Regions from separate parts of the Brassicibacter mesophilus genome, predicted to be linked through region 1. Evidence: riboswitches for the same ligand, from Rfam matches in the RefSeq annotation. Region 1 holds a riboswitch; each other region holds the start of a gene.
The links. Region 1 has a riboswitch for molybdenum cofactor ahead of HNR33_RS10595 (RnfABCDGE type electron transport complex subunit G). Riboswitches for the same ligand answer to the same signal wherever they lie in the genome.

Region 1 (3,160 bases):
AATGACTTTGATTAGAGGACAAAAACTACCTATATTTTCAGGCAACGGGTTACCTCATAATGAGTTAGCAGCTCAGATTGTAAGGCAAGCAAAAATAAGCTCTGATGCAGATAATGACTTTGCCATAGTTTTTGCAGCCATTGGAGTTAAACATGATGATGCCGATTTCTTTAAAAAAAGCTTTGATGAGTCTGAAGCACTAAACAGGGTAGTAATGTATGTCAACTATGCAAATGATCCTATAGCAGAGAGAATAACAACTCCTAGATGTGCATTAACTGCTGCTGAGTATTTAGCTTTTGAAAAAAACATGCATGTATTAGTCATAATGACAGACATAACAAGCTATAGTGAGGCACTAAGAGAGGTTTCTTCAGCAAGAGAGGAAGTACCTAGCAGAAAAGGGTATCCAGGATATCTTTACTCTGATCTAGCATCATTATATGAGCGAGCAGGAATGTTAAAAGATACAGATGGCTCTATAACGCTGTTACCTATTTTAACTATGCCTAATGATGATATCACACATCCAGTTCCAGACCTTACTGGATATATAACAGAGGGTCAGATTGTTTTAGGAAGAGAGCTTTATCAGAAAAACGTATATCCACCAGTAAATATTCTACCGTCTCTTTCTAGACTGATGAAGGATGGAATAGGAGAAGGATTTACACGTGAAGATCATCCTGAGGTTGCAAATCAGTTATTTTCGTCATATTCGAAGGTACAGGAGGTAAGAGCTCTATCTCAAATCATAGGAGAAGATGATCTTTCTGAAACTGATAGAAAATACATGGAGTTCGGAAGAGTTTTTGAAGCTAAGTTCATTAATCAGGATTTCGATGAAAATAGAAATATAGAAGATACGTTAGACTTAGCATGGGAGATACTATCTATTCTTCCTGTTGAAGAGCTAGACAGAATTGATCCGAAGCTGATAGAGAAGTATATAAACAAATAGCGAAAGGAAGTATTTATATGGCTATAAATGCTGCTCCAACAAAATCGAACCTTATAAAAGCTAAGAACTCATTAGAGTTCTCAAAAAAAGGCTTTGAGCTGCTAGATAAAAAAAGGACTGTTCTTATAAAAGAGATGATGTCTCTTATAGACAAAGCTAAAGAGGTTCAAGACAGAGTTTCGATTACATTTAAAGAGGCATATAGGGCTTTAGAATTTGTAAATATAACTCTTGGAGTAAATAATGTAGAAGAAATTTCACTTTCAATACCAAAAGAAGAAGAATTTGATATTTTGTTAAAAAGTGTCATGGGTGTAGAAATTCCTAAGGTGATATATGAGAAAGAAAAACTTGATCCTCAATATGGTTTTTTTAGGACTAATCCAGTTTTAGATACAGCTATAGCTAAGTTTACTGAAGTAAAATATCTTATATATGAACTTGCAGAGATAGAGAATTCAGTATTTAAACTAGCAATGGAGATTGAAAAAACGCAAAAGAGAGCTAACGCACTAGAAAAAATACAGATTCCAAAGTATACAACACAAATAAAATTTATTCAAGAGGTTCTTGAAGAAAAAGAAAGGGAGGATTTCTTTCGATTAAAAAGAGTCAAAAGTAAAAAGTAGTATTAACTAGTTATTGTGGATTTGTAGTTAACTTGTTACAATATTGACAAAATATTTTAAACAATATAATATAAAAGAAAACACAAGTCTCCGAGCTTGAAGTACCTGTTGATTCTTAAGTCTATGGTAAACAAGCCGGCAGGGTGTGATTGGAAACTTTCATGCCTCCCGTTGTGGAAAGGAGATAGTAATAAGACATAAATTTTTCAACAGATGTTATAATAAACATTCTGTATTTTTATGCTTATGAAATTATATGCTTCTTCTACTATGGAGGAAGCTATTTTTGTTTTTTGGGGGTGATTTTTTTCAAAGGCAAGAGACAGATAATTATAATTGTAGCAGGCATACTATGTATATCTTTGTTTTTTGGCTATATACAGTTATATTCTTCATATGATTTAGATGACAAATATGAGAATGTATCAAGGCTAAAGCAATATGAGAATAGAGATATTATAAGAGTATATAAAGCTTTAAATACTATAAATGAAAATGAAGAGATAGTGCAGATTGTTAGAGTAAAGGGTTACAAAGGGACCATTAAGCTGATAACCAGTATAGATATGGATTTAGATGAAGTTACAGATATACAGATTCTAAGTCATAATGAGACAGAAGCATATGGAGGGTATATAACAGAGGAATGGTTTCTGGACAGATTTAACAACAAAAATGCAGATAGGCAGCTTAAGACAGTGAAAATAATAGCGGAAAGACCAAATGAAATAGTAGCCGTTACAGGAGCTACAATAAGCAGTGAAGCAGTTGTAAACGGAGTGAACCTTTCATTAGCAAACTATATGAAGATGAATAAATAAAAAGGGGGTAAAAAGCTTGAAAAAGCTAGTTATATTAATTATGTCTTTAATACTTGCTTTGTCCATTGCGGCATGTGCAAAGAGCAATGAACCTATTGATGTAGTTGGAGATGTTGAAATAATAGCTATATCAGGATTACAGGATGAGGTCATAGTATTAAACATAGAAGAAATAAAAAGCGTAGAACCAGTGACGAAGGATGTCATTTCCATAAGTTCAAGTGGAGAAGAGAAGAAATATAAGGCTACAGGAGCATTATTTGAAACCATACTTCAAAAATACAATAAGTCTCAGAAGGACCTAGCTGGAATAAGACTAGTTGCAGGAGATGGATACTCTATAGATGTTCCTAGTGAGGTTTTAAAAAGCAGAGATGTTATATTGGCATACGAAATAGATGGAAAGCCGTTAGACGAAAAGAGCAAGCCTATAAGAATAGTAGTGCCAGATGAAAGAGCAATGTATTGGGTTAGAAATCTAAGTGAAATTGAAATCATAAAGAACATAGAAAAGGATGAGACGCAGAAGTTAATAGTGTTTGATACAGCTACACAAATACTTAACCAGTATGATTATACATACTATGAAAGTGTAGATAAAGCAGTAAAGAGTGCTGAAATTATGGAACAATTTGTTAATAGTAAAAACTTTGACAGAATATACATAAAATCAAGTGATGGACTAGAAAAAAATGAAACAACAGAAGTATTTAAAACCGGATATATCAAAGTAACTGGAGAAGAAGCTC
Region 2 (3,160 bases), on a different contig from region 1:
TGTTCTTCTAGTCCTAAATAGTAAATAATCTCAGTAATAGAAGGGACTAATGAAATAATTTTTTTTCTTTGAACTGACTCCATAATTGACTTCCTCCTTTTACTTATTATAACACTAATAAGTAGTACTATTTGATATGTAAGAAAACGAAAAGGATCTCAATATTGAGATCCTTTTCGTCTTTATATACTGAATAAGAACAAACACTATTTATCTTGCATAAAAACGTAGCCATATGACTTTGAAGGATTAAAGGTTTCTTTTATAGTTCTCGGATTTATCCATCTCATCATATTTAACTTGCTTCCTGCTTTATCATTTGTTCCTGAGCTTCTTGCCCCTCCAAAGGGTTGTTGTCCAACTACTGCTCCAGTAGGTTTATCATTTATATAAAAGTTTCCAGCTGTATAACCTAATAGACGCTCCATTGTAAGTATTGCACTTCTATCCTGAGCAAAAACTGCACCTGTCAATCCATACTGAGAAGTAGTATCACAAATCGCTAAAGTTTCTTCAAATTTTTCATCTTCGTAAATATATAAAGTAAGAACAGGTCCAAATATTTCTTCACTCATGGTTTTAAATTTAGGATTACTAGTTACAATTATTGTCGGTTCAATAAAATATCCAATAGAATCATCACATTTTCCACCATAGAGTATATCAGCATCAGAAGCATCTTCTGCGTATTCTATATATGATTTAATATTGTTAAAAGCCTTCTTATCGATTACAGCACCCATAAAGTTAGTAAAATCTTCAACACTACCTATTTTTATGGTCTTCATTTCTTCTAATATTTTTTCTCTTAAATCTGTCCACATGCTTTTGGGAATATATGCCCTAGAAGCTGCTGAGCATTTTTGCCCCTGATATTCAAAAGCCCCTCGAATCAATGCAGTAGTCAAAGCATTAATATCAGCGGATTTATGTACAAATATAAAATCTTTACCTCCTGTTTCTCCTACAAGTCTAGGATAGCTTTTATACTTATCAAGATTATCAGCCACTTGTTTCCACATTGTGTTAAAGACCTTTGTTGAGCCCGTAAAATGGATACCTGCAAGGTGCTCACTATCCATCATGTACTTTGCAATATCATTTCCACTGCTAGGAATGAAATTTATCACTCCATCTGGCAGCCCAGCTTCTTGAAGAAGCTTCATTACAAAATAATTAGAATATACGGCTGTTGACGCTGGCTTCCAATTAACTACATTTCCAAGAATAGCAGGTGCCACTGCAAGATTGCCTCCAATAGCAGTGAAATTAAATGGAGTTATTGCTAGTACAAACCCTTCAAGTGGTCTATAGTCTATTCTATTCCATATCTCTTTAGTCGATATAGGTTGGTCTTCATATATGCTTTGAGCAAAATACACATTAAATCTTAGAAAGTCAATTAATTCACATGCTGAATCAATTTCTGCTTGATAAGCAGTTTTACTTTGACCTAACATTGTGGCAGCATTCATAGTGGCTCTCCAAGGGCCTGATATTAATTCAGCTGCTTTAAGAAAAATTGAGGATCTATGCTCCCAAGACATTTCCTGCCAATTTTTCTTGGCTTCAAAAGAAGCTGCTATGGCCATCTCCAATTCTTTCTTTCCAGCAATATGGTATTTAGCAAGTATATGCTTATGCTCATGAGGAATAGTACAATATCCTATATTCCCTGTTTTTACCTCTTTTCCTCCTATAATAAGAGGAATCTCGATCTCTTGGTTTTTAAGCTCCATTAGTTTTACTTTAAGCTTAGCTCTTTCTTCACTATCTGGTGCGTACTCCCTTACAATCTCATTAGCTGGTTCTTTGATTTTAAAGAAACCATTGCTCATTTTTTATACCCCCTTTATCAATCTAGAAATCGACTATTGGAAGGTATTCCCATAGAGTTATTTTCTATATACATTAGTAAGCAGAATGCATGATACTTTATTTCAAAATTCTACTCATAAAAACAATATCACAACTATTATAAGCAATAATATATAAACCTATGATATTAATCCGATATGAGCATTAACTCCTTTCCACAATGGGAGGCATACCCGTTTCCAACTATACCCTATCGGTCTTTCTTCCATAAATAATATATCCACAGGAAAAAAAACTCGGAGTAAATCTCGATATATCTGAATATTATAGCAAATTTTATATTATGTCAAATTTTCAAAAATATATGTTGAAAGGACAATCACAGTATTGTGCACATAAACATAGTATATATTAACCTTAGAAATAGGTAATCAATTTAAAAGGAGGTACTTTCATGGCTGAAGGTCAATGTGGAGGATATGGTGGTATAGGTAGTGAATTACTATTCTTTTTCTTATTACTAGTTGTTTTATTCTGTAGCTGCTATGGCGGAGGATTTGGTAAATACTAAGAAGGATAGTATTCATTCATATATTACCTAAGTATTTTACCTTTCTCTTAAAAAACAAAGATGTTTAATAAGTATCTTTCAAATGAATTAAAACCCCACTAGTAGAATACTCGTGGGGTTTTAATTAGCTAAGTTCTTCTCTGTCTTTCTCTTTTTTGATTTTGCAGCAATAAGTATCATAACAGGCAATATTACTTGATAAGTAAACGCATAATATTTCCATATTTTAGTATCCCATTCAAGATAAGACATTGCACTATCAAATACTAGATAGGCTAAATTAGCAAACAAAAGCCCAATAGGTACTACTAGAAATCTGTAATCCTTACACCCAAACAGTTTACTTATTCCATTACAAGCAGCTAATAAATAAATGCTTAATTTAATAAATCCTCCCAAGGTAAATACAAGTGCAGCAATTACTTCTATTCTTTGTAGAAAATTGCCAATTCTCAATGTAGAAATAGCAGTGTATGTTGGATAGAATTCAATCATAGCAGCACCTTCGCCTATTGTAAAGATATTTGTTACTGAATTTAACAGTACTCCTATAGCACCGCCAGCCAATCCCATCATATACACTTTATAGGTGGATTTTTTATTGCTAAAGTTAGGAAAAGCCATTGTAAATACTATTATTTCAGCAAACGGAAATGAAAATGTAGAAGTGGCGCCTTCCATAATTGTCTTAATATCACTATCTAATATAGGAAAAATATTGTTTACATTCATTTTATTAGTTAGTAGTATTAATGCAATTATCATTAACAA
Region 3 (3,160 bases), on a different contig from region 1:
ACCATAATATTTTTTTATACTATATAATGAAATGTTCATGCTAATCCTCCCCGTTATATGAGTAGATTAAGCTATTTACTAAAAATGATATTATTAATAGAACAATCCCTAATGCTATTGCCTTAGGGTAGTCGCCCATTGAATTAGACATAGCAATAGATGTTGTTATAACTCTTGTATGTCCCTTTATGTTTCCTCCAACTATCATAACTGCTCCAACCTCGGAAATCGCTCTTGAGAATGCTGTAACCACATTCATAAAAATATCAATTTTTAATTCTCTCATAATAAGTATTATTATATCAATTTTAGTTGCACCTAATGTTGTACCTATTTTTCCAATTTCACTTCCCCTGTTTTTAGCAAGATTATACGTTAACCCTAGTATTAATGGCATAATTAAAATTGTTTGAGCAATTATCATAGCTGACGGAGTATACAAAAGATCAAGAAAGCCTAATGGCCCTCTTCTTGACAATATGATAGCCACAACAAGACCAACTATTACCGAAGGAATGCTCATAGAAGTATATAGAAATCTGGAAAACATCCTCTTGCCCTTAAAATTTTTTATGCCAAGATACACTCCTGTCGGTATAGAAATAATTGATGATATTAGTGTTGAAACTGATGACACAAAAAGAGATAATAATATAATCTTATATACTTCCTTATCAAAGGTTACTAACAGTTTTATTGCTTCTTTTACTCCCTGAGCTATATAATCCATATTTTATCCCCTTTTTAAATAATCAAGTTCAATATAAAAATCTATTTTGATACTAGCTAACTATTACAGTTATACAAAAAAAGATTATATATAGTAAAGATTTTGAGCAAAACAAAACCCAAAATCTTTACTATTTTACAATATATCAAATGAGCAATCTACTATTTAGCGTTAGGTATAAAAAGAGGCATACCATACTTTTCCTTGCCATATTCCCCAATTAAACTTTGTCCTTCTTCAGATAACATCCAATCCATGAATACTTTAGCACCTTCTGCATTGATTTTATCATTTTTATCTGGATTTACCGGTATTATACCATATTGATTAAATAATCTGTTATCATTTTCTACAACTATATCTAAGTCAAGTGTATCTCTAAGACTTAAATATGTAGCCCTGTCTGTCATAGTATATGCTGCTTTTTCACTTGCAATTTTTAATACATCAGCCATTCCACTTCCTGCTGATATATACCATTGGCCTGATGGCTCAATTCCTGCTTCTTTCCATATTGCCAGCTCTTTTTTATGCGTTCCAGAATCATCTCCTCTTGAAACAAACTTACCTTGAGCTTGTGATATTGATTTAAACGCTTCTAATGTATCATTAGGATAGTTTTCTTTAAGCTTTATTGGATCGTCTTTTGGTCCAACAAGTACAAAATCATTGTACATAACATCTTTTCTTTCAGTACCATGACCTTCCTTGACAAACTCTTCTTCAGAAGCCTTTGCATGAACTAGCAATATATCTGCATCTCCATCTTTTCCCATTTGTAATGCTTTACCTGTTCCAACTGCAACAACCTTTACTTCTATTCCTGTTTTCTCTGTAAACTTTGGCAGTAAGTAATCTAATAACCCACTGTCATTTGTACTTGTTGTTGTAGATAAAATAATGCTTCCTGTAGTTTTTTCCTGCTGTTGTAGCTGTTGCGGTTCTTGTTGTGTATTGTTAGCACATCCAGCTAAAGACAGTACGATCAATAATAAACTTAATGCAATTGCTAAATGCTTTTTCAAAAAATCACTCTCCTTTAGATTAACATTATAATAAAAATGTATACAAAAAAAACAGTCCAGAAAGGACTGTTTTCTTATCAAAAAAATATATATGCTAGTATCCAGCTTAATTTTTAAGCAATATCAGATAAAACATATAATAATTTATTTCGAATATTTCTTCCTTTCCAATTACGGGAGGTATCACAATTTCTCACGATACCCATCGGCTAAGGCTTCATAGTATAATACCTTAGAAGCTAAAGCTCGGAAAATTTGTATAGATATTCATTTTTTCTCCTCTTACAAAACCTATTAGTGTTATATTTAACTCTTTAGCTATATCAACAGCTAGACTTGTAGGTGCAGATCTAGAAACTATTATTGGAACCTGCCTTTTTCCTATCTTGATCAAAATTTCTGATGATATCCTTCCACTTGATAAAACTATTTTATCACTCAGATCAAGTTGATCTATCAGCGCTTTCCCCAAAATTTTGTCTAGTGCATTGTGCCTACCAATATCCTCTTCGAAAGCTATCATTTCATCTTTATTGCATAAAGCACAACTGTGGACTCCTCCAGTATTTAGAAAAAGCTCGGATTTTTTATTAAATTCTTTTACAAGCCGTTTGATATTCTCTATATCTACAGGAATACTATTATTGATTTTTTTAGTTTTAAATGAATCCATTACATTATAGAATATTGTTCCCTTGCCACATCCGGTTGTGATAGTTCTTTTGCCGTGAAGCTTTTCAGACAACAGGCTCTTATTCTTAGTATATACGTATGCCATCCCTTTCTCAGTATCTATCCTAATGTTCTCTATATCATCATAAGAACTTAGAAAACCTTCTGAATTTAAAAAACCCACGGCTAAGTATTCAAGTGATTTTGGACTACATAAAAGAGTTATTAGTTCTTTGTCATTTAAATAGATAGTGAAAGGGTGCTCGACAACTACTATATCCTCTTCATATGAATACTCATCTTTTTTCAACCTTAATATATCATAATTCTTTATATCATTCATAGCATTATCCTCAATAAATATTAGGTATATTTTGTAAATAATAGTTTAAGTCTTCCTTTGTGTTTAGGTTTAGAAACATATCCCAGTTTGGACTAAAATTTCTTGCTTCCCATTCTGGTATATAATACACTTCTAATCTTTCCAGCAGCTTGAAAATCGATTTTCTATTTTCCATTAGATAGTATTCTATATTCCTGATTATATCCTTTGAATAAAATGAATTAAACGGCTCTATCCATTCCCCAAATCTAGTTACACAAGCCTTATAATCAGTATACTTCAACTTCTCTTTAACATGACGAATATACTCTAAGTTTATATTTGGCATGTCACATGCTATAAAGTATACAAGCTGACTAGACGCATTTTTAAGCCCTACATGAATCCCAC
Region 4 (3,160 bases), on a different contig from region 1:
TATCATTAATAGCTGGTTTATTAGTTGGTGGGGTACTTCAAAGAACTAGACTATGTACAGCTGGTGGATTTAGAGATGCATTTTTAATAAAAGATTTCCATTTTTTATGGGGACTAATAGGTATTTTTGTTTTTGCACTATTGGGTAATTTGATCTTTAACTTTGAAACCTTCAAAATAGGCTTTGAAGGCCAACCTATAGCTCATGCAGATCATGTTTGGAACTTTTTAGGTATGGCATTAGTTGGATTAACTGCAGTATTATTAGGAGGATGTCCTCTTAGACAAACAATACTAGCTGGAGAAGGCGATACAGATGCAGCAGTTACTATATTAGGACTTATAGTTGGAGCTGCGTTTGCACATAACTTTGGATTAGCAGCAAGTCCAAAAGGAGTGCCTGCAAATGGTAAAATTGCTGTAATAATAGGGTTCATTGCTGTTATTGCTATAGCAGTATCTGTTATTTCAAGTGTAAATAAAAACAGAAAAGTACTTATTCAAAAAGAGGGAGGTCAAGCTAATGTCTAATATAGTTGATGCTAGAGGAAGATCTTGTCCCGAACCAGTTATTATGACTAAAAGAGCTATGGAAGAAAATAATTCAGATGTATTAGAAGTGCTAGTTGATGCAATGGTTGCAGTTGAGAATATAAAAAGATATGCAACTGGCCAAGGATTAAAGGTTGATGTAAAAGAAAATGAAGATGATTTTTGTTTAACTATTAGAAAATAGGTGAGATAATTGAATCAGTACTATTGTATAGTGACATTTCATACAACAAATCATGCATTAAACTTTGAAAAAGAATTAAAGCAGCAAAATATAAACGTAAAATTAATGCCTGTTCCAAGACAAGTTAGCTCAAGTTGTGGAACAGCAGCAGAATTTCCATGTGAAATGCAAGATGATATTTTAGATATCTGTAATAAATTTCATATAGAAATCGACGAAGTTCATAAGATAGAAAATAAAAAGAATAACACTTGGTTTTCAAAGTTTCTTAAATCCAAGGAATAATAATAGCTTTGTTGACATACTGAATTAGTGTATAATATAATCAAGTTAAAAATATGCTCCGAGTCTGTAACACCTAATGTATTGTACTATGGAAACAGACCGATAGGGTATTGTTAGAAATGATGATGCCTCCCTAAGTGGAAAGGAGAAATAGCTTGATTATATAAAACTTGCTTATTATTATGCTACTATAAATCATACTGCTCTTTCCGCTGAAGAAAGAGCAGTTTTATTTTTAAAAATGGAGGTAGATGATTTGAAAAAAAGAAACTTATTTTTAATTATTTTTCTATTAGTGATTAGCTTGACAGCCTGTTCTCAAAGCTCAGCAGGAAACGGAAATAAAGGTGAAGGTAGAGAAATTGAGGATTATACTGTGAAAGTAATGTTAAACGAAAAGCTCATGAAGAGTTATACAATAGAAGATATAAATGCGATGGATAAAAAAACTATGGAAGCAGAAGGAAAGACAGAAGAAGGACCATCAGTGTTAGATGTTCTTAAAGATTCAGGGATAAATGACTTTTCAAATATAACATTTGTAGGAGCATGGAGGACAGAGGCAGATTTATCTAGAGAGCAAGTAGATGAAGAAACTTTACTTGATATTACAAATCATGGCACTGTTAAGCTAGCTACACACGCGATTTCTAAAAAAGATTGGGTTAAAGATATAATCAAGATTGTTGTAGAGGAGTGATAATGTGTTGATTTACATAGCAATTGATGATACAGATAACCTTAATACAAGAGGAACAGGATATAGAGCTCGTATGTTAGCAAAAGAGCTTAGTGACAATAATTGGGGGGAGATAACTGGGATTACTAGGCATCAGCTTTTTGTTTCCAAAGACATACCGTATACTTCTCACAATAGTTCCCTTTGCATAGGCTTGTATAATGAATACTGTGACATGGACGAGCTAATAAAGCTTTGCAGTGAATTTTTAATAAGAGAGTGTGCAGAAGGTTCTGATCCAGGACTTTGTATATCAGAAAGTATAGAAATTACTGATGAAATAATAGCATTTGGAAATAGTGCAAAATGTGAAGTACTGAAACAGCAAAAAGCTGCTTATCTAGCAGAAAAATTTGATATCCATCTATCAGGTCATGGAGGTACAAATGACGGTATAATCGGCGCACTTGCAGCTGTAGGGTTAAGAAAATCAGGTAATGATGGAAGATTTGTATGGCTAAAAGGTATTAGAGACATGGAAGGAGTCTATTCAGCTAGAGAAATATTAGAAAAGAGTGGTGTTGAACGTATTGTGACAGAAGATGGGCTTTCACCAGAGATGGATGATATGGTTGATGTAGGAGACTGGTTCAGACCTGTTATGTTAAAGGGCGTACCTACACTGTTAGTATCAAAAGTCTCAGATACTAAAGGGGAGTGGAGAATTCTTGAAAGAAGTAGGATTAAAGAGAGATATTAAGTATTTATGGGGATTATCACTTAAAGAGACAATAGCAGTTACATTTTGTGGAGCTCTTATTGCAATTTCAAAGTTAATAATAAAGATACCATTAAATATCCCAGGGCACTCAGGTGCGATATGGATGGCAATACTCATGTTTTGCTGCTTAAGATATAACAAGGGCATGTCAGGAATATTAGCAGGGACAATAGCAGGAATATTAGCAGTAATGTTTGGATTAGGAAAAGAAGGTCCTTTTGTATTTTTTAAGTATTTTCTTCCTGGTGTAACTGTTGATTTGATATTTTGCTTTGTATCACATAAGTCTAGAAAGCTGTTATTAGTAGGTGTAGTTGCTGCTTTTGCACACTGGACAAAGTTATTAGTAAACTATATATTAGGAATAATATTTGATTTACCTAGAGGTTTTCTATTATTAGGAATTAAGATAGCAACAGTTAATCATCTGGTGTTTGGCTTTATTGGTGGAGTTATAGCTTATTTTATTTATGAAAGAATTAAATTACATGATAGAACTAACAGTCAGTAGCATTTACAGTAGCTAGAATATGTTACTGGCTTCTTCTTTTTTTGTTATTTTTATATGACATAAATAAGCCTGCTAATATTGAACCAATTATATTAAATATAATGTCTAGATCAGTATCTATTAATCCATGTTGATTATTACTGTTAAATAGCTCATCTAAAGTAAACTC

Region 2: another riboswitch for molybdenum cofactor. It lies ahead of pruA (L-glutamate gamma-semialdehyde dehydrogenase); the one in region 1 lies ahead of HNR33_RS10595 (RnfABCDGE type electron transport complex subunit G).
Region 3: another riboswitch for molybdenum cofactor. It lies ahead of HNR33_RS21010 (ABC transporter substrate-binding protein); the one in region 1 lies ahead of HNR33_RS10595 (RnfABCDGE type electron transport complex subunit G).
Region 4: another riboswitch for molybdenum cofactor. It lies ahead of HNR33_RS09510 (hypothetical protein); the one in region 1 lies ahead of HNR33_RS10595 (RnfABCDGE type electron transport complex subunit G).

The regions. Positions count from the first base shown of each region.
Region 1 is NZ_JBNPXI010000008.1:71,827-74,986, reverse strand. It holds gene HNR33_RS10605 (V-type ATP synthase subunit B) at 1-961, shown strand, start outside; gene HNR33_RS10600 (V-type ATP synthase subunit D) at 979-1,590, shown strand; molybdenum cofactor riboswitch at 1,667-1,790, shown strand; gene HNR33_RS10595 (RnfABCDGE type electron transport complex subunit G) at 1,890-2,411, shown strand; gene HNR33_RS10590 (molybdopterin-dependent oxidoreductase) at 2,428-3,160, shown strand, end outside.
Region 2 is NZ_JBNPXI010000003.1:43,663-46,822, reverse strand. It holds gene HNR33_RS05135 (ABC transporter substrate-binding protein) at 1-83, opposite strand, end outside; gene pruA (L-glutamate gamma-semialdehyde dehydrogenase) at 207-1,838, opposite strand; molybdenum cofactor riboswitch at 2,011-2,132, opposite strand; gene HNR33_RS05125 (GerAB/ArcD/ProY family transporter) at 2,510-3,160, opposite strand, start outside.
Region 3 is NZ_JBNPXI010000033.1:17,577-20,736, forward strand. It holds gene HNR33_RS21000 (ABC transporter ATP-binding protein) at 1-39, opposite strand, end outside; gene HNR33_RS21005 (ABC transporter permease) at 41-730, opposite strand; gene HNR33_RS21010 (ABC transporter substrate-binding protein) at 892-1,755, opposite strand; molybdenum cofactor riboswitch at 1,900-2,019, opposite strand; gene fdhD (formate dehydrogenase accessory sulfurtransferase FdhD) at 1,988-2,770, opposite strand; gene mobA (molybdenum cofactor guanylyltransferase) at 2,781-3,160, opposite strand, start outside.
Region 4 is NZ_JBNPXI010000007.1:36,338-39,497, reverse strand. It holds gene yedE (YedE family putative selenium transporter) at 1-530, shown strand, start outside; gene HNR33_RS09520 (sulfurtransferase TusA family protein) at 523-735, shown strand; gene HNR33_RS09515 (putative Se/S carrier protein) at 745-1,020, shown strand; molybdenum cofactor riboswitch at 1,065-1,184, shown strand; gene HNR33_RS09510 (hypothetical protein) at 1,277-1,720, shown strand; gene HNR33_RS09505 (hypothetical protein) at 1,725-2,459, shown strand; gene HNR33_RS09500 (hypothetical protein) at 2,428-2,991, shown strand; gene HNR33_RS09495 (DUF2238 domain-containing protein) at 3,014-3,160, opposite strand, start outside.